2 linked regions of the Colwellia sp. M166 genome follow. The protein of the gene in region 1 interacts with the protein of each later gene in a pairwise test. Links are inferred from orthologs where the notes say so. Each region holds a gene or a part of one and is shown in the gene's direction. Other genes may lie near its edges. The genes, in order: odhB and lpdA.

What was found.
Region 2: the proteins of odhB (region 1) and lpdA interact in binary tests that used the Escherichia coli proteins (3 or more experiments, as listed by UniProt). The link is inferred for Colwellia sp. M166 from one-to-one orthologs.

What each region holds. Positions count from the first base shown.
Region 1 is NZ_CP040755.1:196,621-208,862, forward strand. The notes cover bases 5,754-8,747. They hold odhB (2-oxoglutarate dehydrogenase complex dihydrolipoyllysine-residue succinyltransferase), read left to right. Parts: upstream 5,754-6,484; coding sequence 6,485-8,011; downstream 8,012-8,747. Other genes in these bases: FGD67_RS00990 (2-oxoglutarate dehydrogenase E1 component), read left to right, coding at 5,754-6,433; sucC (ADP-forming succinate--CoA ligase subunit beta), read left to right, coding at 8,186-8,747. Outside these bases: sdhC (succinate dehydrogenase, cytochrome b556 subunit), read left to right, coding at 329-703; sdhD (succinate dehydrogenase, hydrophobic membrane anchor protein), read left to right, coding at 697-1,044; sdhA (succinate dehydrogenase flavoprotein subunit), read left to right, coding at 1,045-2,811; FGD67_RS00985 (succinate dehydrogenase iron-sulfur subunit), read left to right, coding at 2,822-3,532; more of FGD67_RS00990, read left to right, coding at 3,629-5,753; more of sucC, read left to right, coding at 8,748-9,352; sucD (succinate--CoA ligase subunit alpha), read left to right, coding at 9,352-10,224; FGD67_RS01010 (HNH endonuclease), read right to left, coding at 10,301-11,044. UniProt on the Escherichia coli protein: E2 component of the 2-oxoglutarate dehydrogenase (OGDH) complex which catalyzes the second step in the conversion of 2-oxoglutarate to succinyl-CoA and CO(2).
Region 2 is NZ_CP040755.1:3,030,794-3,042,945, forward strand. What follows is about bases 1-2,904. They hold lpdA (dihydrolipoyl dehydrogenase), read left to right. Parts: upstream 1-689; coding sequence 690-2,120; downstream 2,121-2,904. Other genes in these bases: aceF (dihydrolipoyllysine-residue acetyltransferase), read left to right, coding at 1-430; FGD67_RS13800 (hypothetical protein), read left to right, coding at 2,267-2,611; FGD67_RS13805 (bifunctional aconitate hydratase 2/2-methylisocitrate dehydratase), read right to left, coding at 2,863-2,904. In the rest of the region: more of FGD67_RS13805, read right to left, coding at 2,905-5,658; acnB (bifunctional aconitate hydratase 2/2-methylisocitrate dehydratase), read left to right, coding at 6,155-8,746; FGD67_RS13815 (ABC transporter permease), read right to left, coding at 8,897-10,042; FGD67_RS13820 (ABC transporter ATP-binding protein), read right to left, coding at 10,039-10,995; FGD67_RS13825 (HlyD family secretion protein), read right to left, coding at 10,995-11,963. UniProt on the Escherichia coli protein: Lipoamide dehydrogenase is a component of the glycine cleavage system as well as of the alpha-ketoacid dehydrogenase complexes.

The sequences.
Region 1 (12,242 bases):
CTACTTCAGATCACCCCCTAAAAGTCAATTCGTTTGTTAACCTCTTAGACTAAAGTCAAATGTCAGGATCTATTTTAGTAAAGTATGGTTATTAATTAGTCGTAAGCCTTGAAAATTGGCTGCAACTTGTCAGTGAAGAAAATTGTAATTAATGATTTTCACCTATATAATCAAGCCGATCTGAATTCTGTTTTTGCATTCGTATGTCATTTTCATATTGTAAGTGTAAAAATATAATTCACATCGGAGGGGGGTTATCTACCAGTATAATTTGGCTAGGTAACGTAAAAATAAGTTGAAGGCTCCAAGAGCTCCTTAGGCAACAATCGTGAAAAAACAACGTCCTGTAAACCTAGATTTGTCAACAATTAAAATGCATGCGGCAGCCAATGCCTCTATATTACACCGTGTATCAGGTGTCATCATGGTATTCGCTATTGGTATTTTATTGTGGACGCTTTCTTTATCTCTATCTTCTGTTGAAGGTTTCGCGCAAGTAGAGTCACTACTTAGCGGGTTATTCTTTAAAATTATTATCCTGGGTACACTTTCTGCACTTATTTATCATTTGCTTGGTGGTATTCGCCACTTGTTTATGGATTTAGGTCATTTTGAAGAGCTCGCATCGGGTAATGCTACGGCAAAGCTAATTATTGCACTTTGGTTGGTGCTTACTGTAGTAGTAGGAGTTAGATTATGGTAAATAACGCAGCAACAGTAGGCCGTAGTGGCGTACATGACTTTATTCTTCTTCGTACCAGCGCAATAATTTTAGCACTGTATACCTTATTTCTGGTTGGTTTTTTCGTTATAACACCCGCTGTAACGTTTGAAATTTGGCAAGCATTTTTTGGTAATATTTGTACTAAGATATTCACCATTTTAGCGCTAATCGCTTTACTAATTCATGCGTGGATTGGTGTATGGCAGGTGCTTTCGGATTACATCAAACCAGCATTATTACGTGGTGGTTTACAATTTTTCTTTTCTGTTTTGTTGCTCGTTTACTTTGCAACAGGCCTATTAACTGTGTGGGGTGTGTAAGTGAGCGTTCCTATTCGTGAATTCGACGCCATTGTCATTGGCGCTGGTGGTGCAGGTATGCGCGCTGCCTTAGCAATATCGGAATCTGGCAAATCTTGTGCTTTGATTTCAAAAGTATTTCCTACTCGTTCTCATACGGTTTCTGCACAAGGCGGCATCACTGTTGCTTTGGGTAATGCCCATGAAGATCACTGGGAACAACACATGTACGATACCGTGAAAGGCTCTGATTATATCGGTGACCAAGACGCTATCGAATATATGTGTAAAACCGGTCCTGAATCAATTATCGAACTTGAGAAAATGGGTTTACCTTTCTCTCGTACCGAAGAAGGTAAAATTTACCAACGTCCATTTGGTGGTCAATCTAAAAACTTTGGTGGTGAGCAAGCTGCTCGTACCGCAGCTGCAGCTGACCGTACCGGTCATGCATTATTGCACTGTTTATACCAACAGAACGTTAAAAACAAAACTAACGTTTATTCTGAGTGGTATGCTTTAGATTTAGTCAAAAACAGCGATGGCGCTGTTGTTGGTACTACCGCTATCTGTATTGAAACCGGTGAAGTTGTTTACTTTAAAGCCCGTGCAACTGTACTGGCTACCGGTGGTGCAGGTCGTATCTTCGCTTCAACGACTAATGCTCACATCAATACTGGTGACGGTGTTGGTATGTCACTGCGTGCTGGCGTGCAAATGCAAGACATGGAAATGTGGCAGTTCCATCCGACAGGTATCGCAGGTGCTGGTGTACTAGTGACGGAAGGTTGTCGTGGTGAAGGTGGTTACTTATTGAATAAAGATGGCGAACGTTTTATGGAACGTTATGCGCCAAACGCTAAAGATCTAGCGGGTCGTGACGTTGTTGCTCGTTCAATGATGACTGAAATCCGTGAAGGTCGTGGTTGTGACGGTCCTTGGGGTCCACACATCAAGCTTAAACTTGATCATTTAGGTCGCGAAACTTTAGAGAAACGTTTACCAGGTGTTTGTGATTTATCGAAAACATTTGCTCATGTTGATCCAGCTGAAGAACCTATTCCAGTTATCCCAACATGTCACTACCAAATGGGTGGTGTACCATGTAACGTTAACGGCCAAGCACTTAATATTGCTGCTGATGGCAAAGAAACGATTGTTGAAGGTTTATTCGCTGTTGGTGAAATCGCTTGTGTATCAGTTCATGGTGCGAACCGCTTAGGTGGTAACTCACTGCTTGATTTAGTGGTATTTGGTCGTGCAGCCGGTAACTTCTTAGGAACTTATTTAAGCGATACGCAATCAGCAAAAGATGCATCAGAATCTGATCTTGAAGCTGCTTTAGCACGTACTAATCGTTGGGAGTCATCTTCTAAAGGTGAATCACCTACGCAAATCCGTAAAGATTTGCAACAGTGTATGCAACTTAACTTCTCGGTATTCCGTGAAGGTGAAGCAATGGCTCAAGGCATGAAAGAGTTAACGGAAATTCGTGAACGTCTTAAAGATGCTCATCTAGACGACAAGTCTAGCGAGTTCAATACACAGCGTATCGAGTGTTTAGAATTAGACAACTTGATGGAAACTGCTTTTTGTTCAGCTAAAGCTGCTAACTTCCGTACTGAATCTCGTGGTGCTCATGCCCGTCAAGATTTCACGGAGCGTGATGATGAAAACTGGTTATGTCATTCTGTTTACACACCAGATAGCGAAGAAATGAGCAAGCGTACCGTTAATATGGCACCGGTTCACCGTGAAGCTTTCCCACCGAAAGCAAGAATTTACTAGGAGCGTTGTGATGAAACAAGTTTTTTCTATTTACCGTTACAACCCTGATGTTGATAACAAACCTTACATGAAAGATTATGAGCTGGAAGTTCCCGAAGGCTCAGACATGATGGTATTAGATGCGCTAATTTTGCTGAAAGAGCAAGATTCTAGCCTGTCATTTCGTCGTTCATGTCGTGAAGGTGTTTGTGGCTCTGACGGCTTGAACATGAATGGTAAAAATGGTTTGGCCTGTATAACGCCTTTATCTGCAATTCCAGCAAATAAAATCGTCTTACGTCCATTACCAGGTTTGCCAGTAGTACGTGATTTAATTATTGATATGACACAGTTTTATAATCAATATGAAAAAATCAGACCTTACCTGATCAATGATGGTAAAGAACAACCAGCACGTGAACATTTGCAATCTATCGAAGAACGTGAAAAATTAGATGGTCTGTATGAATGTATTTTATGTGCGTGTTGTTCAACATCTTGTCCTTCTTTTTGGTGGAACCCTGATAAATTTATTGGTCCTGCCGGCTTATTACATGCTTATCGTTTTCTTATTGATAGCCGTGATACAGCAACAGAAGAGCGTTTAGATGATTTACAGGATGCTTACAGCGTATTTCGTTGTCACGGCATCATGAACTGTGTTGACGTTTGTCCGAAAGGATTGAACCCAACAAAAGCCATTGGCCATATTAAGTCAATGTTGCTAACCAGAGCGGTTTAACTAAAACAGTAGAGTATATCGAGCACAACTGATGTACTCTGCTATTTTTATTAGACAATTTGTTTTTATTGCTTTTATCCCATAAAGGAACAGGCAATGCCCGAAGGTGATATGAAGGCTTGGATAGAGTCTTCCCATTTAAGTGGTGCGAACGCTGCTTATATTGAAGAATTATACGAATCTTATCTGGATAACTCGCAATCTGTCTCAGCAGAGTGGCGAGATATTTTCCAACAACTTCCTAAAATTGAAGGTGCTGACGTTGAATATCGGCATTCTGAAATCCGTGACGAATATAAAGCGCTAGCCCAACAAACACAAAAAACCGTGGTTGTTTCAGGTGGTAGCGATGCTAAGCAAGTAAAAGTTTTACAGCTTATCAATGCTTTTCGTTTTCGCGGGCATCAAAATGCTAACCTTGACCCCTTAGGGTTATGGCAACGTGAAAAAGTACGTGACCTGCAATTATCTCATCATGAACTATCGGAAAATGATTTCGATCGTGAGTTTAAAATAGGTTCTTTGGCTATTGGCCAAGAAACAATGAAACTTGGTGAGTTATATAAAGCGCTTAAAACTACTTATTGTGGTTCTATTGGTGCTGAATATATGCATATTACCTCGACTGATGAAAAACGTTGGTTACAACAACGTCTTGAATCAGTACAGTCACAAGCCGTGCTTAGCGTTGAAGAGAAAGAAGAAATTTTCAAGGGCTTAGTTGCGGCTGATGGTCTTGAAAAGTATCTAGGAGCTAAATTTCCAGGTGCCAAACGTTTCTCGCTTGAAGGCGGTGATGCCCTAGTCCCAATGTTGAAGCAACTGATCACTCGTGCCGGTACGCAAGGCGCCAAAGAAGTGGTTATGGGTATGGCTCATCGTGGTCGCTTAAATGTGCTGGTTAACGTTATGGGCAAGAATCCATCAAAATTATTTGATGAGTTCGGTGGTAAACACGATGAAATATTATCTTCAGGTGACGTTAAATATCACCAAGGTTATTCATCTGACTTTGTCACGCCGGGCGGTAATGTGCATTTAGCCTTAGCGTTTAACCCATCGCATCTTGAGATTGTTAACCCTGTGGTTATCGGTAGTGTGCGTGCACGTTTAGACCGTCGAGATTGTAATGAGGGTGATTTAGTCTTACCTATTACTATCCACGGTGACTCAGCGATTGCTGGTCAAGGTGTGGTACAAGAAACTTTTAACATGTCGCAAGCACGGGCGTTTAAAGTCGGCGGTACTATTCGCATTGTGGTGAATAACCAAGTGGGTTTTACAACATCCAGCTCTGAGGATACCCGCAGTGGTGAATATTGTACTGAAGTCGCTAAAATGGTTTCAGCACCTATTCTTCATGTTAATGGTGACGATCCAGAAGCTGTGATCTTAGCAACACAAATTGCGCTTGATTACCGTAACGAATTTAAACGTGACGTGGTTATTGATCTTGTTTGTTACCGACGTCATGGACATAACGAAGCTGATGAGCCTAGCGCGACACAGCCCCTTATGTATAAAAAAGTTAAAAAACATCCTACGCCTCGTCAACTTTACGCTGATCAATTGAATGCGGAAGGCTCTCTCACTAAAGCAAAAACTGATGAGTTAACCGCTTATTATCGTAAGTTGCTTGATGAAGGCCAATGTACCGTTGAGCAATGGCGTCCAATGACTGAGCATTCTGTTGACTGGTCACCTTATATTGGTCATAACTGGGATGATGATTACGAGAAAGAAATCTCACTTGAAAAGCTGAAAGAATTAGCGGCAAAAGTCGCCCATATTCCAGCCGATCATGCCGTACATAATCGTGTAAAGAAAATTTACGATGATCGTGAAAAAATGGCTAATGGTGAAAAACTACTTGATTGGGGCATGGCAGAAAACTTAGCTTATGCGTCAATTGTTGATTTAGGTAAACGTGTACGTATTACCGGTCAAGATTCAGGTCGTGGTACCTTCTTCCATCGTCATGCAGTATTACATGCTCAAGATGACGGCAGCCGTTATTTACCTTTGCAAAATGTTCGCGAAGGTCAAGGCCCGTTTGATGTTCATGATTCCGTGTTATCTGAAGTATCCGTATTAGCATTTGAATATGGTTACACAACAGCTGAGCCGAGTGGTTTAACTATTTGGGAAGCACAATTTGGTGATTTTGCTAACTGTGCACAAGTAGTATTTGATCAATTTATCAGTTCGGGGGAGCAAAAGTGGGGCCGTTTATGTGGCTTGACTATGTTGTTACCTCATGGCTATGAAGGTCAAGGTCCAGAGCATTCATCAGCACGTTTAGAACGCTTTTTACAGCTTTGTGCTGATCACAACATGCAAGTTTGTGTACCTTCGACACCTGCGCAAGTATTTAATATGCTGCGTCGTCAAGTCGTTCGTCCTATGCGTCGTCCATTGGTGGTTATGTCACCGAAATCATTATTACGTCACCCGTTAGCGGTTTCTTCGTTAGAAGAGCTATCAACGGGGGTCTTCCATAATGTTATTGGTGAAGTGGATGAGCTTGATGCCGATGGTGTTGAACGCGTGGTGTTCTGTAGTGGTAAAGTTTACTACGAATTACTTGATCAGCGTCGTAAGAATGAGCAAAGCAATGTTGCTATCATTCGTATCGAACAATTGTATCCATTCCCAGAAGAAGAGCTAAAAGCTGAAATTGAAAAATATCAGCATGTTAAGCAATTCGTTTGGTGTCAGGAAGAACCGCAAAATCAGGGTGCTTGGTACTGTTCACAGCATCACTTTAGAGCGGCAATCCCTGGCAATACGTATTTGACATATGCAGGTCGTAATGCTTCTGCAGCTCCTGCGGTAGGTTATATGTCGGTTCATGTTAAAGAACAACAGGCGCTAGTTCATGACGCGCTTAATGTAGAATAGACCCTCTTTTTTATAAAGAGATTAATTAAGAGTGTGTAAGGAATATTATAAATGACAACCGAAATCAAGGTTCCCGTTTTACCTGAATCAGTTGCAGATGCAACAATAGCGACTTGGCATGTACAAGTAGGCGATAAAGTGTCTCGTGATCAAGTATTAGTAGATATTGAAACTGATAAAGTAGTGCTAGAAGTACAAGCATTATCTGATGGTGTGATGACTGAAATATCACAAGCTGAAGGTGCTACGGTTTTAGGCGAGCAAGTTATTGCTATTCTTTCAGAAGGTGAGGGAGAAGCTCCTGCATCTGAAAGTAAAAGCGAAGATACTTCTGCAAAAAACAAAAGCGAAGATTCAGCTGCAGCAACTAAAGCTCCTGCTGATAAAGGCTCAGTAAAAGTGATTGATATTGTGGTACCGGTATTACCAGAGTCAGTTGCTGATGCAACGGTAGCAACATGGCATGTTGCTGCAGGCGATACCGTTACTGTTGACCAAAACTTAGTTGATATTGAAACCGACAAAGTGGTTTTAGAAGTGGTAGCACAAGCTGATGGTATAATTGGTAAAATAATTCACGCTGAAGGCGATACAGTATTAGGTGACCAAAAATTGGGTGAACTTAACGCTGGCGCATCAGCAAGCGCTGCCCCTGCTGCCTCAGCTGAAGAAGCGATTAGTTCAGATGAGCTAGCTAGCCCATCAGTACGACGTTTAATGACCGAAAAAGGCTTAACCGCAAATGACGTTGTTGGTACTGGCAAAGGCGGTCGTATTTCTAAAGAAGACGTTGAAACTGCTTTGAACAAGCCAAAAGCAGCACCGGCAAAAGCCGCGGCGTCAGCGCCAGCAGCACAAGCTGCTGCCGCATTAGGTGAACGTACGCAAAAACGTGTTCCAATGACGCGTTTACGTAAAACTATCGCGACACGTTTGTTAGAGGCGAAAAACTCTACCGCCATGTTAACCACGTTTAACGAAGTTAACATGAAACCAATTATGGATCTTCGTGCGCAGTATAAAGACGTATTTGAGAAAACCCATGATACCCGTTTAGGTTTTATGTCTTTCTACGTAAAAGCGGTTACTGAAGCACTTAAACGCTACCCAGCGGTAAATGCATCAATTGACGGTGACGATATCGTTTATCATAACTTTTTCGACATCTCAATTGCGGTATCTACACCACGTGGTTTAGTAACACCGGTATTACGTGATGCTGACCAACTTAGCATGGCGGGTATCGAAAACGGTATTCGTTCGTTAGCGATTAAAGGCCGTGACGGTAAATTGACCATGGACGAAATGCAAGGTGGTAACTTTACTATCACTAATGGCGGCGTTTTTGGTTCATTAATTTCAACACCTATTCTTAACTTGCCACAAGCAGCTATTTTGGGTATGCATAAAATCCAAGACCGCCCAATGGCTGTTGACGGAAAAGTTGAAATTTTACCTATGATGTACCTAGCACTTTCTTATGATCATCGTTTAATTGATGGTAAAGAATCAGTAGGTTTCTTAGTAACAATAAAAGAATTGTTAGAAGATCCAACACGCTTGTTACTTAACATTTAGTTAAACATTTACTCAGCATGTTATTAAAATCTTTTGTTCGATGTAGACTATAGTATTAAGCTCTAAGGACTAGGTTCTTTAGAGCTTTTGTACTATAATCGATCGACTTTTTTCGATGGTAATAATTTTTATGATGATTGCCATCTTCATCTACAGATAAATGGATAAAACACCATGAATTTGCATGAATATCAAGCGAAACAATTATTCGCTGAATATGGTTTACCAGTTTCTGAAGGTTTCGCTTGCGATACTCCTCAGGAAGCGGCAGAAGCAGCTGATAAAATCGGCGGCAATATGTGGGTTGTTAAAACTCAAGTACACGCGGGTGGCCGTGGTAAAGCTGGCGGTGTTAAGCTAGTTAAAACTAAACAAGAAATCAAAGATTTCGCTCAAAACTGGTTAGGTAAAAACTTAGTTACTTACCAAACTGACGAAAATGGTCAGCCAGTAGCTAAAATCTTAGTAGAAAGCTGTACAGATATTGCTAACGAATTATACCTTGGTGCTGTTGTAGACCGTGCAAGTCGTAAAGTAGTATTCATGGCGTCTACTGAAGGCGGTGTTGACATCGAGAAGATTGCTGAAGAAACTCCTGAGTTAATTCACCAAGCTGAAATCGATCCATTGGTTGGCGCTCAACCTTACCAAGCACGTGAATTAGGCTTCAAGTTAGGTTTAAACCCAACGCAAATGAAGCAATTTGTTAAGATCTTTTTAGGTCTTGCAAAAATGTTTGAAGATTTCGATTTCGCTTTATTAGAAATCAATCCGTTAGTAATCACTGACGAAGGTAATCTTCACTGTTTAGATGGCAAAATTGGTATCGATGGTAATGCTTTATACCGTCAACCTAAAATGCGCGCATTTCACGATCCATCTCAAGAAGATGAGCGTGAAGCACATGCAGCAAGATATGAATTAAACTACGTAGCTTTAGACGGCAATGTAGGTTGTATGGTTAACGGTGCTGGCCTTGCAATGGGCACAATGGATATCGTTAACTTACACGGCGGCAAGCCAGCTAACTTCCTTGATGTTGGCGGCGGGGCGACTAAAGAACGTGTTTCTGAAGCATTCAAAATCATTCTTTCTGACGACAACGTTAAAGCTGTTTTAGTTAACATCTTTGGTGGCATCGTTCGTTGTGACATGATTGCTGAAGGTATTATTGGCGCGGTTAAAGAAGTAGGCGTTAAAGTACCAGTGGTAGTACGTTTAGAAGGTACTAATGCTGAATTAGGTCGTGAAGTTCTTAAAAACTCTGGCTTAGATATCATTGCTGCTGAGTCATTAACTGATGCAGCGACTAAAGTTGTAGCAGCTGCGGAGGGCAAATAATGTCTGTCTTAATTAACAAAGATACTAAAGTAATCTGTCAAGGTTTCACTGGTGGTCAAGGTACATTCCATTCAGAACAAGCACTTGAGTACGGTACACAAATGGTGGGTGGCGTAAGCCCAGGTAAAGGCGGTCAAACGCATTTAGGCCTTCCAGTATTCAATACAGTACGTGATGCAGTAGAAGCAACTGGCGCAACAGCTACAGTTATCTATGTTCCTGCACCATTTTGTAAAGATGCAATTTTAGAAGCTATTGATGCCGGCATCGAGCTTATCGTTACTATCACTGAAGGTATTCCAACTTTAGATATGGTTGACGTTAAAGCTAAGCTTGATCAATCTGGCGTTCGTATGATCGGTCCTAACTGTCCAGGTGTTATTACTCCTGGCGAAACTAAGATTGGTATCATGCCTGGTCACATTCACAAGCCTGGTAAAGTAGGTATTGTTTCACGTTCTGGTACGCTTACGTACGAAGCCGTTAAACAAACAACTGATGCTGGCTTTGGCCAATCTACTTGTGTAGGTATTGGTGGTGACCCTATCCCTGGTACTAACTTCATCGACGTATTGGAAATGTTCCAAAACGATCCACAAACTGAAGCAATCGTAATGATTGGTGAAATTGGTGGTACAGCTGAAGAAGAAGCGGCAGAATACATCAAAGCAAACGTTACTAAGCCTGTTGTATCTTACATTGCTGGTGTTACTGCACCAGAAGGTAAGCGTATGGGTCACGCTGGTGCGATTATCGCTGGTGGTAAAGGTACAGCTGATGAGAAATTCGCTGCTCTTGAAGCGGCTGGTGTTAAAACTGTACGTTCTTTAGCGGACATCGGTAAAGCACTTAAAGAGAAAACAGGTTGGTAAGCGATTCGCTTATAGCTTGTAATTCTTAATAAAAACCCGTCTGCTCTAATAGAGCGCGCGGGTTTTTTTTAGAGTATCACTTTATATTTTTATAAAGAGATCTAAAAAGGTTCTTCTCTGTTGCATCCTCTACTAATGTACCTTTTAATGCTATGAACGCTAGCTCTTTGGCTTCTTCCAGTGAATGACCACGAACACTAATAATATCTTTATAGTCGTACCATCTAATTCCATTTTCTTTAATCGCAATTTGAAATGAGTAGTTATTACTCTCACCATAAATTCTGACTTTATGATGGTTATACTTATTCTCAATAAAAGGTTTATTATTTTTCGTATTGCCTCTTACCCATTTCTCACTATGAACAAAATTGCTTATAACCTTATATAAGTTAAGTATTTTTCCACTTAGTTCTTGATCTTTTTTGGTTAAATGTTCAATACAAGTACTTCCAACAATTTTATAGCCCCAATTAGGGTGATAAGTTTGATGCTCATACCTAATGGCAGTTCCGCAGTTTGCTCGTTCACATTCACCAGCCAAGTCACCTAGATCATCAATTGATAACAGGCTCCAGCCAGTATTCGGTTCTATTAGTCCATGCTCACGGGCATGACAACCTTTACATAATGATATGCAATCGCTAATTGCGTACTCCCAAGGTAATTTACCTTCTAAATAGTTGGTGTGGTGAGCTTGCAGCACTACCTCATGATTTGATCTTTGACATTTTAAACAAGTATACCTATCTCTAGCTTTAACTTTATCTGCAAACTCAAACCAAGCACTATTTCTATAAAATTTTTTTATTGTACTCATGTTTAATTCCATTTAATAAGCCTAATATTCATTACATTGCCTTAAACACATTTCTAAATCAAGGCACTTCAAGTGCGTAAAATCAAAGGGGTCAGGTACATTTGATTTTTCAGTTAGAAAAAAATTAGACGGACATATATGGACGCTTCCTTGATGTCAACCCAAGTGAATACGAAAACATAACAAAACGGGCTTATGTTTTTGATTACTGAGCATTACTCTTTTCATACTTTTGTTCATGATGACAGGCGCTTTCGCTTGCTTAAAGCAAACTGTACTGACATATATTCGAGCTATGGTTTGTTATCCATGCTCCAGATAAGTTGCGAACTAGAAATACCTTAAAACATTGTTCACCCAAACGTGATAGATACACTTGTCCTCTCACAGGCTTTGTTCTAGTTGGCTAGTGCCTTTTTTTCATCTTATCAACAACAGTCTTGAAAAGTTTTCTGGATAAATTAAGTCCCCTCTAGCAGCCTAAACACCCACACAGACTCATGGCCTTTGTCCTGCACAGGCTTACTAGAGGGTAAAACGGGTCGTCAATCATGTGATTACCTTAACCGGTTGAGGCGTGTAATGGCATTGCTTTTGTAACAATGTCCACATGATGCGTGCTAACTTGTGCGCAGTGGCAACCGCGGTACAATTGAACGGTTTTCGTGCACTTAACTGGGTTATCCACACACTCAATGCATCGTGTTTCTTTCTGGCATGAACGATGATGGCACGCGCACCATGGATAAGCTGTTTACGCAGGTATTGGTCTCCACGTTTACTGATGCCGCCCATCACGCTTTTATTGCCTGAGGCAAATTGTTTGGGTGTAATGCCTAGCCAAACAGCAAAGTCGCGTGCACTGGTGAAGGCTTGTCCACTGCCTATAGAGGCAATAAAGGCAGAAGCATTGAGGTAACCAATGCCAGGGATACTCAATAGTATTTGCCCTAATGAATTGGCTTCAATGTCAGTTTTTAATTGTTTTTCAATCGCTTTAATACGTAGGTTTAAGGTTTTGAATTCTTGATAAACATCGTTAACTAGCCACTGAACTGATACCGATAACGTGGTATCAAGTGATAATGCTTGCATACTTTCATTAAAAGCAGGTATGCCTAACGGGAAAACAAGGCCAATGTCAGCTAATAAACCACGTAGTTGATTAGTGACCGCTGTACGTGTTTTTAAGTAACCT
Region 2 (12,152 bases), 2.8 Mb from region 1 along the record:
AATCTTGAAAAAGTACATTCACATCGGTGTTGCGGTTGATACTCCAAATGGTTTGGTTGTACCGGTAGTACGTGATGTTGATCAAAAAGGCATTCATCAGTTATCACGTGAGTTACTTGAAATTAGCATCAAAGCACGTGATGGCAAGCTTAAGGCTGCTGATATGCAAGGTGGGTGCTTTACCATTTCAAGTTTAGGCGGTATTGGTGGCACGGCATTTACGCCGATTGTCAATGCACCAGAAGTGGCTATTTTAGGGGTTTCAAAATCTGAAATGAAACCCAAGTGGAACGGTAAAGACTTTGAACCTAAGCTTATGTTGCCATTATCAATGTCATACGACCATCGGGTAATTGACGGTGCGTTGGCAGCACGCTTTACTGTGCATCTATCAAATGTGATGAGTGATATTAGAACACTCATATTATAGTTCACTAACATTTGATATATATCAGCGTTATGTTGCAATAAGTTGGCAAAGTGAAAACCAGTGATTGATTTTCATTTTTGCCCACTTTTCATCAATAATTGCTGATTAAAAGATAGCGATCCTTGTGCGCTTTAAGTAAAATTGCGACAAGAAAAATACCAAAAGTGCTGAAAGTATTAATTGTTAATAGCTTTAATAAACGTTTGGCAAATATAGGCTGGCATAACCAGCAATAAATACATCAATTTTTGAGGTTAGCATGAGTAACGATATTAAAACTCAAGTAGTAGTTTTAGGTGCGGGTCCTGGTGGCTATTCAGCAGCATTTCGCGCAGCAGATTTAGGTTTAGACGTAGTGTTAGTTGAAAGCCGTGAGACGCTTGGTGGCGTTTGTTTGAATGTGGGTTGTATCCCTTCAAAAGCACTTTTACACGTAGCTAAAGTTATTGATGACGCGGCAGCAATGGCGTCTCATGGTGTTACTTTTGGTACTCCTAAAATTGATTTAGACAAAATTCGTGACTGGAAAGAAAGCGTTGTTGGTCAATTAACTGGTGGTTTAGGCGGTATGGCTAAAGCACGTAAAGTTAAAACGGTATTTGGTTACGGTAAATTCACTTCTGATAAAACTGTCGAAGTTGAAGGCGCTGATGGTAAAACAACCATTACTTTTGATAATGCGATTATTGCAGCAGGTTCTTCAGTAGTTGATTTACCTTTCATCCCAACTGAAGACCCACGTGTTATTGATTCAACCGGTGCTTTAGAGCTTCAAGACATCCCTGAAGAAATGTTGGTACTTGGTGGCGGTATTATCGGCCTAGAAATGGGGACGGTATATAAAGCACTAGGTTCAAACGTTTCTGTCGTGGAATTTGCTGATCAATTAGTGCCAGCTGCTGATAAAGACATTGTTAAAGTTTACACTAACTTCAACAAGAAAAAATTCAACATCATGTTATCAACCAAAGTTGTTGCAGTTGAAGCAAAAGACGATGGTTTGTATGTAACATTTGAAGGTAAAAATGCACCAGCTGAGCAAGTACGCTATGACAAGATTTTAGTTGCAGTTGGTCGTAAGCCAAATGGTCACTTAGTTGCGGCTGATAAAGCCGGTGTTAATGTTGACGAACGTGGTTTTATCAATGTAACTAACGAGCTTCGCACGAACGTAAACCATATTTTTGCTATCGGTGACGTTGTTGGTCAACCTATGCTTGCTCACAAAGCCGTACATGAAGCACATTGTGCTGCTGAAGTTATTGCTGGTAAGAAGCACGTATTTGACCCTCGTTGTATTCCTTCAATTGCTTATACTGATCCAGAAATGGCTTGGGTTGGTGTTACTGAGCGTGAAGCGAAAGAGCAAGGTTTAAACATTGAAGTAGCTAACTTCCCTTGGGCAGCTTCTGGTCGTGCAATTGCCTCTGCACGTACTGAAGGTAAAACTAAGATGATCTTCGAAAAAGAAACTGGCCGTGTCCTTGGTGGTGCTATTGTTGGTATCAATGCTGGCGAAATGCTAGGTGAAGTTTGTTTAGCCGTTGAAATGGGTGCTGATGCAGAAGATCTTGCATTAACTATTCATGCTCATCCAACACTAAATGAATCAATCGGCTTAGCAGCAGAAATCTTTGAAGGTTCAATCACTGATTTACCTAATGCAAAAGCAGTTAAAAAGAAAAAGTAATTTCTTGGGTCTTAAGGTTTCAGTAAGTTAATTAGAAAGCCAGCCGAGATGCTGGCTTTTTTGTGTTCTTAATTTGCAGTAGCTATCAATTTTTTGCACGACTATACTGATACTACAGACGTTTTATTTGGCTATAGGATATTTTAATGATGAAAATTACCGCTTTTTTAATAATATTATTATCAATTAGTGCTTGTTCAAGTCTTGCCACTACAGCCAATGGTGCGTCAGAATGGGATTTTGATCATCAAGTGCAGTTTAAACAAACAGATTTAATAGATGGTAAGTATCACCTACAAGTGATCACAAAACAAAATACAGAGTTTAGTAAATTAGCAACATTTTTAATGCGTCAGTCACTGCGTATTTGCAAAAGTTACGGTTTTAAAATTGAAGTGTTAGCAGGGGTAGAGCGCTTTGATGATAAATTGTCATTTCCTAATATGATTCTGCCTTCATTATCAGCGAATATTGAGTGTCCTAATCCATAATGTATTGAATGTCTTTCTGCGGTTAGTAATAAGTAACAAGACAGCAGTATGGGCGGCATTGAGCCGCTAAATTAACCTTACTGCTAGCTAATATCAATTTAGCGAAGACATAAAAAAAGGTGACTTATATTAAGTCACCTTTTTTGGTATTTAACCTTAAATGTTCTCTCAACTCTTGATTTAAGCATTAAGTCGAACATCGAGTTTAGCTAACGTTAACGAGCCATGTTAGCTAAACAAATAGACCAAGCTTATACCATTTTAATCGGTACGTACTTAGTGCTCATCTCTTCTGTAGGAGGAGCGAAGCGAGTTAAGTCAATACCTTCAACAGCAGCTTTATATTCTTCTAATGATGGGAAACGGCCAAGTACAGCTGAAAGCACAACTAGAGGTGTTGAACCTAGTAATGATTCACCTTTTTTCTCAGCAGTATCGGCAACAACACGACCTTGGAATAAACGCGTTGATGTTGCGATAACCGTATCGCCAGGTTCAGCTTTTTCTTGGTTACCCATACATAAGTTACAACCTGGGCGTTCTAAATACATAATGTTTTCATATTTAGTACGTGCTTCGCCTTTCGGGTTAGCATCATCAAATTCAAAGCCTGAGTATTTTTTAAGAATATCCCAGTCACCTTCAGCTTTTAACTCATCAACTATGTTGTAAGTTGGTGGCGCAACAACTAATGGCGCTTTAAATGATACGCTGCCGTTTTGCTGTTCAATGTTACGTAACATTTGAGCGATGATTTGCATGTCGCCTTTATGTACCATACAAGAGCCAACGAATGCTAAGTCTACTGGCTTGTCGTTGTAGTATGACACTGGACGAATAACATCATGTGTATAACGTTTTGAGGCATCGTCGTTGTTTACATCAGGATCAGCAATCATTGGTTGGTCGATAACATCTAAGTCGATAACAACTTCTGCATAGTATTTAGCTGCGTCGTCCGGTGCTAGTGCTGGACTAGTGCCTGATTTAACTTCTTCAATACGCTTGTTAGCTAATGCGATTAAACCGGTAAGCGTTTTAGCTTCGTTTTCCATACCCTTGTCGATCATGATTTGGATACGGCTCTTAGCAAGCTCGATTGACTTAATTAAGGTTTCATCATTAGAGATACAGATTGAAGCTTTTGCCTTCATTTCTGCAGACCAATCAGTGAAAGTAAATGCTTGGTCAGCCATTAATGTACCAATATGCACTTCAATGATACGACCTTGGAAGACGTTTTCGCCGCCAAATTGCTTAAGCATTTGTGCTTGTGTTGCATGCACAACATCACGGAAATCCATGTGAGCTTGCATTTTGCCTTTAAAGGTAACTTTAACCGACTCTGGAATTGGCATCGCTGCCTCACCTGTCGCCAGTGCAATGGCAACAGTACCTGAGTCGGCGCCAAATGCGACACCTTTAGACATACGCGTATGCGAGTCACCACCAATGATGATAGCGCGGTCATCGACAGTAATATCATTTAATACTTTATGAATTACGTCAGTCATCGCGTGGTAAACACCTTTAGGGTCACGCGCTGTGATTAGGCCAAACTTGTTCATGAAACTCATGAGCTTAGGAATGTTAGCTTTAGCTTTGCTATCCCAAACTGATGCAGTGTGACAACCAGATTGATATGCACCGTCAACTAAAGGAGAGATAGTTGATGCTGCCATCGCTTCTAGCTCTTGGCAAGTCATCGGGCCGGTAGTGTCTTGTGAGCCAACAATGTTCACTTTAACGCGCACATCTGAACCGGCATGAAGATCGGTTTCAGAAAGAACACCAACAGCATTTCTGTTGAATATTTTTTCAACGGCTGTCAGGCCTTGACCTGCATGTGAAATTTCTTTCGAAGCAGCATAAACAAGTTTAGTGGCTACGCCTAAAGCTTCAGAGGCAAAGGTTTGTAGTTTCTTACCAAATACAACAGCGTAAGAGCCGCCAGCTTTCATGAATTCTACTTTTTGCGGGGTAAAGGCTGAAGAGATGTCAGCTAGTTCTTTATCACCGTTTAATAGTTTCTTCGCTTTAGTATCAATCGTTAACACAGTACCAGTGGCAACTGAGTAAGCTTCTTCTAAAACAGCATCGCCATTTTCGTCAACAACGTTATTACCATTGGCATCTACTTTCTTAACCCAGTTTTTAAGATCAAGACCAATACCACCAGTGACATCAACAGTCGTTAAGAAGATTGGAGAAATACCGTTAGTACCTGCAACTACAGGTGCAATGTTAATAAATGGTACATATGGACTTGCTTGTTTACCGGCCCAAAGTGCCACGTTGTTAACACCAGACATACGAGAAGAACCAACGCCCATCGTGCCTTTTTCCGCAATAAGCATAACTTTTGCTTTCGGGTGCTTAGCTTGTAATGCTTGTATTTCTTTTTGTGCTTCTGGCGTGATCATACACTGGCCGTGTAACTCACGGTCAGCACGAGAATGTGCTTGGTGACCTGGAGAAAGTAAATCAGTTGAGATATCGCCTTCACCAGCAATATAAGTTACAACTTCAATTTTTTCTTCAATGTCAGGTAGTTTTGTGAAAAATTCAGCTGCGGCATAACTTTCTAAAAGCTCTTTAGCAACGGCATTGCCTGCTTTAAACGCGTCTTCAAGACGAGCTGTATCAGCATCGTATAAGAATACTTGAGTTTTTAATACGTTAGAAGCTGGTGTCGATAATGCTGAATCGTCACTTAATGCTAGGTCAAGTAGTGCTTCGATAGATGGGCCACCTTTCATGTGCGACAGCAATTCAAAGGCAAATTCAGGTGTTATCTCTGCTACAACTTCTTCACCTAAAATGATTTTTTTCAAAAAGGCGGCTTTTTCACCGGCGGCACTGGTAGTACCTGGTAAGGTGTTATAGATAAAGAAGTTCAAAGAATCTTCGCGGTGTGCGTGTCCTTGATCTTTAATTTGCTCAATGATTTCCGCTAATAACTCAGCACTATCGATAGGCTTAGGTGCTAAACCTAGCTCATTTTTACGATTTTCAATTTCTGCTATATATTCTAAATACAGGCTCATTTGATATTCTCTCTCTAGCTATAAGATGCTAATAACATGATCATTAGCTGGGACAAATTTTGGCGCTATTTTACCTGATTTTTTAACGACTATGAATCATTTGATAAAATAAACACTATTCATGGTGGTTATACCGGATAGAAGCTTTAGTTATGTTGATTATACTTTTCAATAATCTTCGCTTATATGCTTAAGCTGTTTATGCCAAACAAGCAGCTTAAACATAAACTTGCTGATTCGCTCTAATCATTTAGTCGTAGATGCAGTCCTCGTAAGAATCGCACATTATTGATTTAAAAGAATTATAAGTAACATTCATAGTAAGGATACAGTTGATGATTACCGCTGTAGTTCAATTAATGTACATGTTGTCGTATAATCGTAGTGAAAATTTTTTTAATCTTAGATACTTAACAAACTTAATTCGCGCCAACCTAATCAGGGCGGCTAAATAAAAGAATTAAGGTTAGCTATCCTTACCACAGAGGTGAACACCGTGCTTCAAGATTATCGTAAACATAGAGACGAACGCGCTGCTGAAGGTATTGTGCCAAAACCATTAGATGCTGAACAAACTGCAGCTTTGGTTGAATTAATTAAAGCACCACCAGCAGGTGAAGAAGAATTTTTAATTGATTTATTAACCAATCGTGTGCCTGCCGGCGTTGATGATGCCGCTTATGTAAAAGCCGGGTTTTTAGCGGCAGTCACCAAAGGTGAAACATCTTCGCCCATTTTATCACCAGAGCAAGCAACGAAATTACTGGGCACTATGCTAGGTGGTTACAATATTCAACCGATGATCGAACTTTTAGATAACGACACGCTATCTGCTGCTGCCGCTGAAGGTTTGTCACATACTTTACTGATGTTCGATGCTTTCCATGATGTGCAAGAAAAAGCCCAAGCCGGTAATACTGCAGCTAAGCAAGTATTGCAATCTTGGGCTGATGCCGAGTGGTTTACCGCAAAAGAGAAAGTCGCGACAAAAATTACCGTTAAAGTATTTAAAGTAAGCGGTGAAACTAATACTGATGATTTATCACCAGCGCCAGATGCTTGGTCACGTCCTGATATTCCTTTACACGCAAAAGCTATGCTTAAAATTGAGCGTGAGGGTATTACACCGGATGAAGATGGTGTTGTTGGCCCGATTAAGCAACTTGAAGCGTTACAAAAAGATGGCATTCCATTGGCTTATGTTGGTGATGTTGTTGGTACCGGCTCTTCACGTAAGTCTGCCACTAACTCAGTGCTTTGGTTTATGGGGGATGATATTCCTTGCATTCCTAACAAACGTAGTGGTGGTGTCTGTTTAGGCGGTAAAATTGCGCCTATTTTTTACAATACCATGGAAGATTCAGGCGCATTACCGATTGAATTAGATGTGCAAAAAATGCATATGGGTGATGTTATCGACATCTATCCATATGAAGGTGTTGTTAAAAGTGCGACCGGTGAAGTTATCGCTGAATTTAAACTCAGCCCAGTGTTATTAGATGAAGTTCGTGCTGGTGGTCGTATTCCATTGATTATTGGTCGAGGTTTAACGACCAGAGCTTGTGAAGCTTTAGGTTTACCTATGCCAGACTTGTTTGCTCAGCAAGCGCCAGTAACATCTTCAACTAAAGGTTTTACCTTAGCCCAGAAGATGGTCGGTAAGGCTTGTGGTGTTGATGGCGTTCGTGCTGGTCAATACTGTGAACCTAAAATGACCACCGTTGGCTCGCAAGATACCACCGGCCCTATGACACGAGATGAATTAAAAGATCTCGCTTGTTTAGGTTTTTCAGCTGATTTAACCATGCAGTCTTTCTGCCATACTTCTGCTTATCCTAAGCCGGTTGATGTCGTGACGCATCATACCTTACCAGATTTTATGATGGATCGTGGTGGTGTCTCACTGCGCCCAGGTGATGGTGTTATTCACTCATGGTTAAACCGTATGTTATTACCTGATACGGTTGGCACTGGTGGTGATTCACATACCCGTTTCCCGCTAGGTATTTCATTTCCTGCCGGCTCTGGTTTGGTCGCCTTTGCTGCCGCAACCGGTGTGATGCCGCTTGATATGCCTGAGTCAGTATTGGTACGTTTTAAAGGTGAAATGCAACCGGGTATCACCTTACGTGACTTAGTGCATGCTATTCCCTATTACGGCATTAAAAATGGTTTGTTAACGGTTGAAAAGGCGGGGAAAATTAATGAGTTCTCTGGCCGTGTATTAGAAATTGAAGGTTTGAAAGGCTTAACCGTTGAACAAGCATTTGAATTATCAGATGCTTCAGCTGAACGTTCAGCTGGCGGTTGTTCAATCAAGCTTGAAGAATCAGCTGTTGCTGAATATTTAAACTCCAACATTGTGATGTTGAAGTGGATGATCAGTGAAGGCTATGGTGATGTGCGAACGATTACGCGTCGTATCAAAGGTATGGAGGCATGGTTAGCTGAGCCATCATTGATGGCCGCCGACCCTGACGCTGAATACGCGCATATTATCGAGATAGATTTAGCTGATATTAAAGAGCCAATTGTTTGTTGTCCAAACGATCCTGATGATGCAAAGCTGCTGTCAGAAGTTGCCGGCACTGCAATTGATGAAGTCTTCATTGGTTCATGTATGACCAATATTGGTCACTTCCGCGCTGCGGGTAAATTGATTGAAAACTTTGGCAAAATTTTACCCACACGTTTATGGGTTGCACCACCAACGAAAATGGATAGAGATCAATTAACGGCTGAAGGTTATTACAGTATTTATGGCAAGGCAGGGGCTCGTATTGAAACGCCGGGTTGTTCATTGTGTATGGGTAATCAAGCGCGTGTTGAAGAAAAGTCTACTGTGCTGTCAACCTCAACACGTAACTTCCCTAACCGTTTAGGTAATGGCGCGAATGTATACTTAACCTCAGCTGAGTTAGCGGGTGTTGGTGCTATCTTAGGTAAGTTACCGTCAGTTGATGAGTACATGATGTATGCGTCGAAAATTAATGCAACAGCAGCTGATACTTATCGTTACTTGAACTTTCACACTATGGATAGTTATACCAAGAAAGCTGAGACGGTAATTTTACAAGTAGAAGCTTAACTTGCAGTCTTGCTGCTGATTTATAGCACACTAGAGCGTAGGTTTTGGTGTGTTATTGAGCTATGTATTGGCTTAATGAAAATAACTATAAACGTCGGTTGGTTTTTAAATCAATCGGCGTTTTTGTATTTTATTTCAATTGTTATAAAACTAATCGAGAGACTTTTTAAAGCGCAAGGCCGCAACCATCAAGCCTAGTAAGGTGAAGCCGATTAACCATACCATGTCAAACGTCATATCAACTACGGCTACATCACGTAAAACAACGCCACGCACCAGTCGAATAAAATGAGTTGCCGGTAAACCTTCTGCGATGTACTGCGCTATTTCCGGCATACCTTCGTAAGGAAACATAAAGCCGGATAATAATATCGACGGAAGTAATATAAATACCGTCATTTGCATTGATTGTAATTGGTTTTTCGCTAACGTAGATATTACTAAACCTAGTACTAAACTTGCAGAAATAAACAGTAGGGTTGCGAAAGTTAATTGCCATAAACCGCCATTAATTGGCGCGTTAAAAAAGAAATATCCCAAGCCTAAAATAATGATGACTTGAATGGCGCCAATAAATATATACGGAAAAATTTTACCTATCATCAGTTCAAGTGCAGCTAAAGGCGTGGTAATTAATAGTTCCATATTGCCACGCTCTCGCTCGCGAACAATAGCGGCTGAGGTAAACATGATCATGGTCATCGTGAGAATAATGCCGACCAGCCCAGGGACAATATTGACCACACTACGTTGCTCGGGATTATACAGTAAAGTCACTTCAAAGGTTGGTACATTACGGTTAACCGGTTTGTCTAATAATTCAGCTAAGGGCATATTGCGTAAACTTTTTATGCTAGCTGCAATCGCAGTATCAGAGCCATCGACTAACCATTGCGCAATCGGGCGGCTAGTTTCTTCATCGCTGGCTGGCGGTAAGCCAAAACCGACAGTAGCGTGGCGCACTAGACGTTGGCTAACATCTTTTGGAATGATCAGCACAGCGCGAACATCACCACGGTCAATAGCGGCTTGCGCTTGCGGTAACGAGGTATAATGATGGGTAAAATTAACGATACTAGTTGCTGAAATGGTTTGTTGTAACACCCGACTCAATGCGGTTTGGCTCTGATCGACGATACCAACCGGAATATGGCGAATATTGGTATTAATGGCAAAGGCAAAAAGTAGCAATTGCACTAAAGGGATCATGATCACCATCCCAAAAGTCATTCTGTCGCGTCTAAGTTGAATTAACTCTTTTATAACAATGGCTTGAATTCTTAATAAGGATTTCATGCCTTCACCTTATTTGTCTCTGCTGGCAAAATAGTATGACTGCCTGTTGATAAGACAAAAACATCTTCAAGACTCGCTCGAACTAAGTGCATTGCTGTGTGGCTCGGCATAATATGGCTTTGGTTTAGAAAGTCGATAGGATCGGTAATCGATTTATTGACCAACACGCGCAAATGAGCCCCCAGTTGTGAGGCCGATACCACTTCGGGTAAAGCAATTAACTGCTGTTTTAATTGTCTAAGATTATCGGTTGATACTTCAATAACATTCGCCGGCATGTTGGCCATTAATTGTGCGGGCGAATCATCAGCGCGCTTAATACCATTCTCTAAAATAGCTAATTTATGACAGCGTTCAGCCTCGTCCATGTAATGTGTTGAAACTAAAATCGTCATGCCTTGATCACAGAGATCAAAGAGTTGCTCCCAAAATTCACGACGATTTTCAGGATCGACCGCCGAGGTTGGCTCATCTAAAAACAATAATTTAGGTTGATGCATTACCGCACAAGCCAATGCTAAACGTTGTTTTTGTCCGCCACTTAAACTGCCAGCCAATTGCTTTTTAAGCTTTGATAATTGGTAAATACTGACCAGTTCATCGAGGCGAGCTTTTTGCTCTTTTGGGCTTAAGCCGTAAATACGAGCAATAAACTGCATGTTTTCGGTGATGGTTAAATCATCATAAAGCGAAAATTTTTGGGTCATATAACCTATTTGTCTGCGCAAGCGTTCCGCATCTTCAGGTAAATTAAGTCCTAAGACGTTTACGCTGCCGCTACTCGGTTTGAGCAAACCGGTGAATAAGCGAATAGCGGTGGTTTTTCCTGAGCCATTGGGGCCAAGAAAACCATAAATGCGCTGTTTTTCTACCTGCAAATTTAATGACGATACGGCGGTCGTTGCGGCAAATTTTCGGGTTAAATTGCGGGCATCAATGGCGAATTCAGTCATTAGCGTTCACTTAGGCCAGTTACCAGTGGTAAAACGACTTGGGCGGGAATGCCGCTAGGTAAATCGCTAGTATTGTCAGGCAACATTATTTCGGCTAAATACATTAAGTTAGCACGCTCAGCTTGGTTAAGCGCATAATAAGGCGTGAACGCCGGCTCGGTAGCTATCCAGCGCACCTTACCGAGAATAGGCTTAGCTAAACCGTCAACATGCACAGCTAATGGGTCACCGACTTTGATATGAACCCGGTAAGGCCCAGGAATATAAACACGGGCAAAAGGCGCTTTACCCGCTAGCACAATAGCTACAGGACTACCGGCAGTAACTCGTTCTCCTAAATTCCACGGTAAGTTATCTAAAATGCCATCACGCTTTGCCGTAATGGTCAAATTACTGAGCTTTTTTTCTTCACTGCTTAGCATGGCAATATTGCTTGCCAAAACCGCTTCAGCAATGGCTAAATCTTCAATCCGTGTACCATTAATCAGTTGTAATAATTGCTCTTGAGTACTGCTCAGTGTTGCTAAATTTTCATCCCGACTTGCGATGGCGTCATCAAGAGCGGCTTGGCTGGTTAAATTAGCTTTTATTAAACTTTTTGCTCGAGTGTAATTTGCCATACTTTTTGCCAGTGCTGCTTTAGCGCCTGCTACATTGGCTTTTGCAGCTGCTACCTCTTCTGCTCGGGCACCATTGTGTGCTTTGGTTAAGGTTGCTTGCGCCTGTTGTACTTGCGCTCTCGCTTTGGCAACCGATGCTTTTTGTAAGTCATCATCAAGCTTTACCAATACCATGCCTTTAGTGACCTTACTGCCGGCTGCTATGGGTAAGTCGGTGATCACTTCACTGACGGTTGCTGTGTGTGCAATACGATCACGCTCTAAGGTGCCTAACGCAACATTTTCTTGCTCGTGGCTACAGCCGACAAAAAGTAACAATATAAAGCTGATTAATATTTTATTAAGCATGATAAATTTCTTCCTGAAAATGCCGCTAAATTAGCCTATAGCTCAAGTTTACGCTTAAGGGCTACAAGTTCAAGGTAACGGTTAGAAAATGGCGATAAAATAGTGCTTATATCAATATGAGTGCGTTTAAATTATTCTTGTTTCGCTCAGGTTTTATCATTAGCCTGAGTAGCTAAGTTACGACGTTAG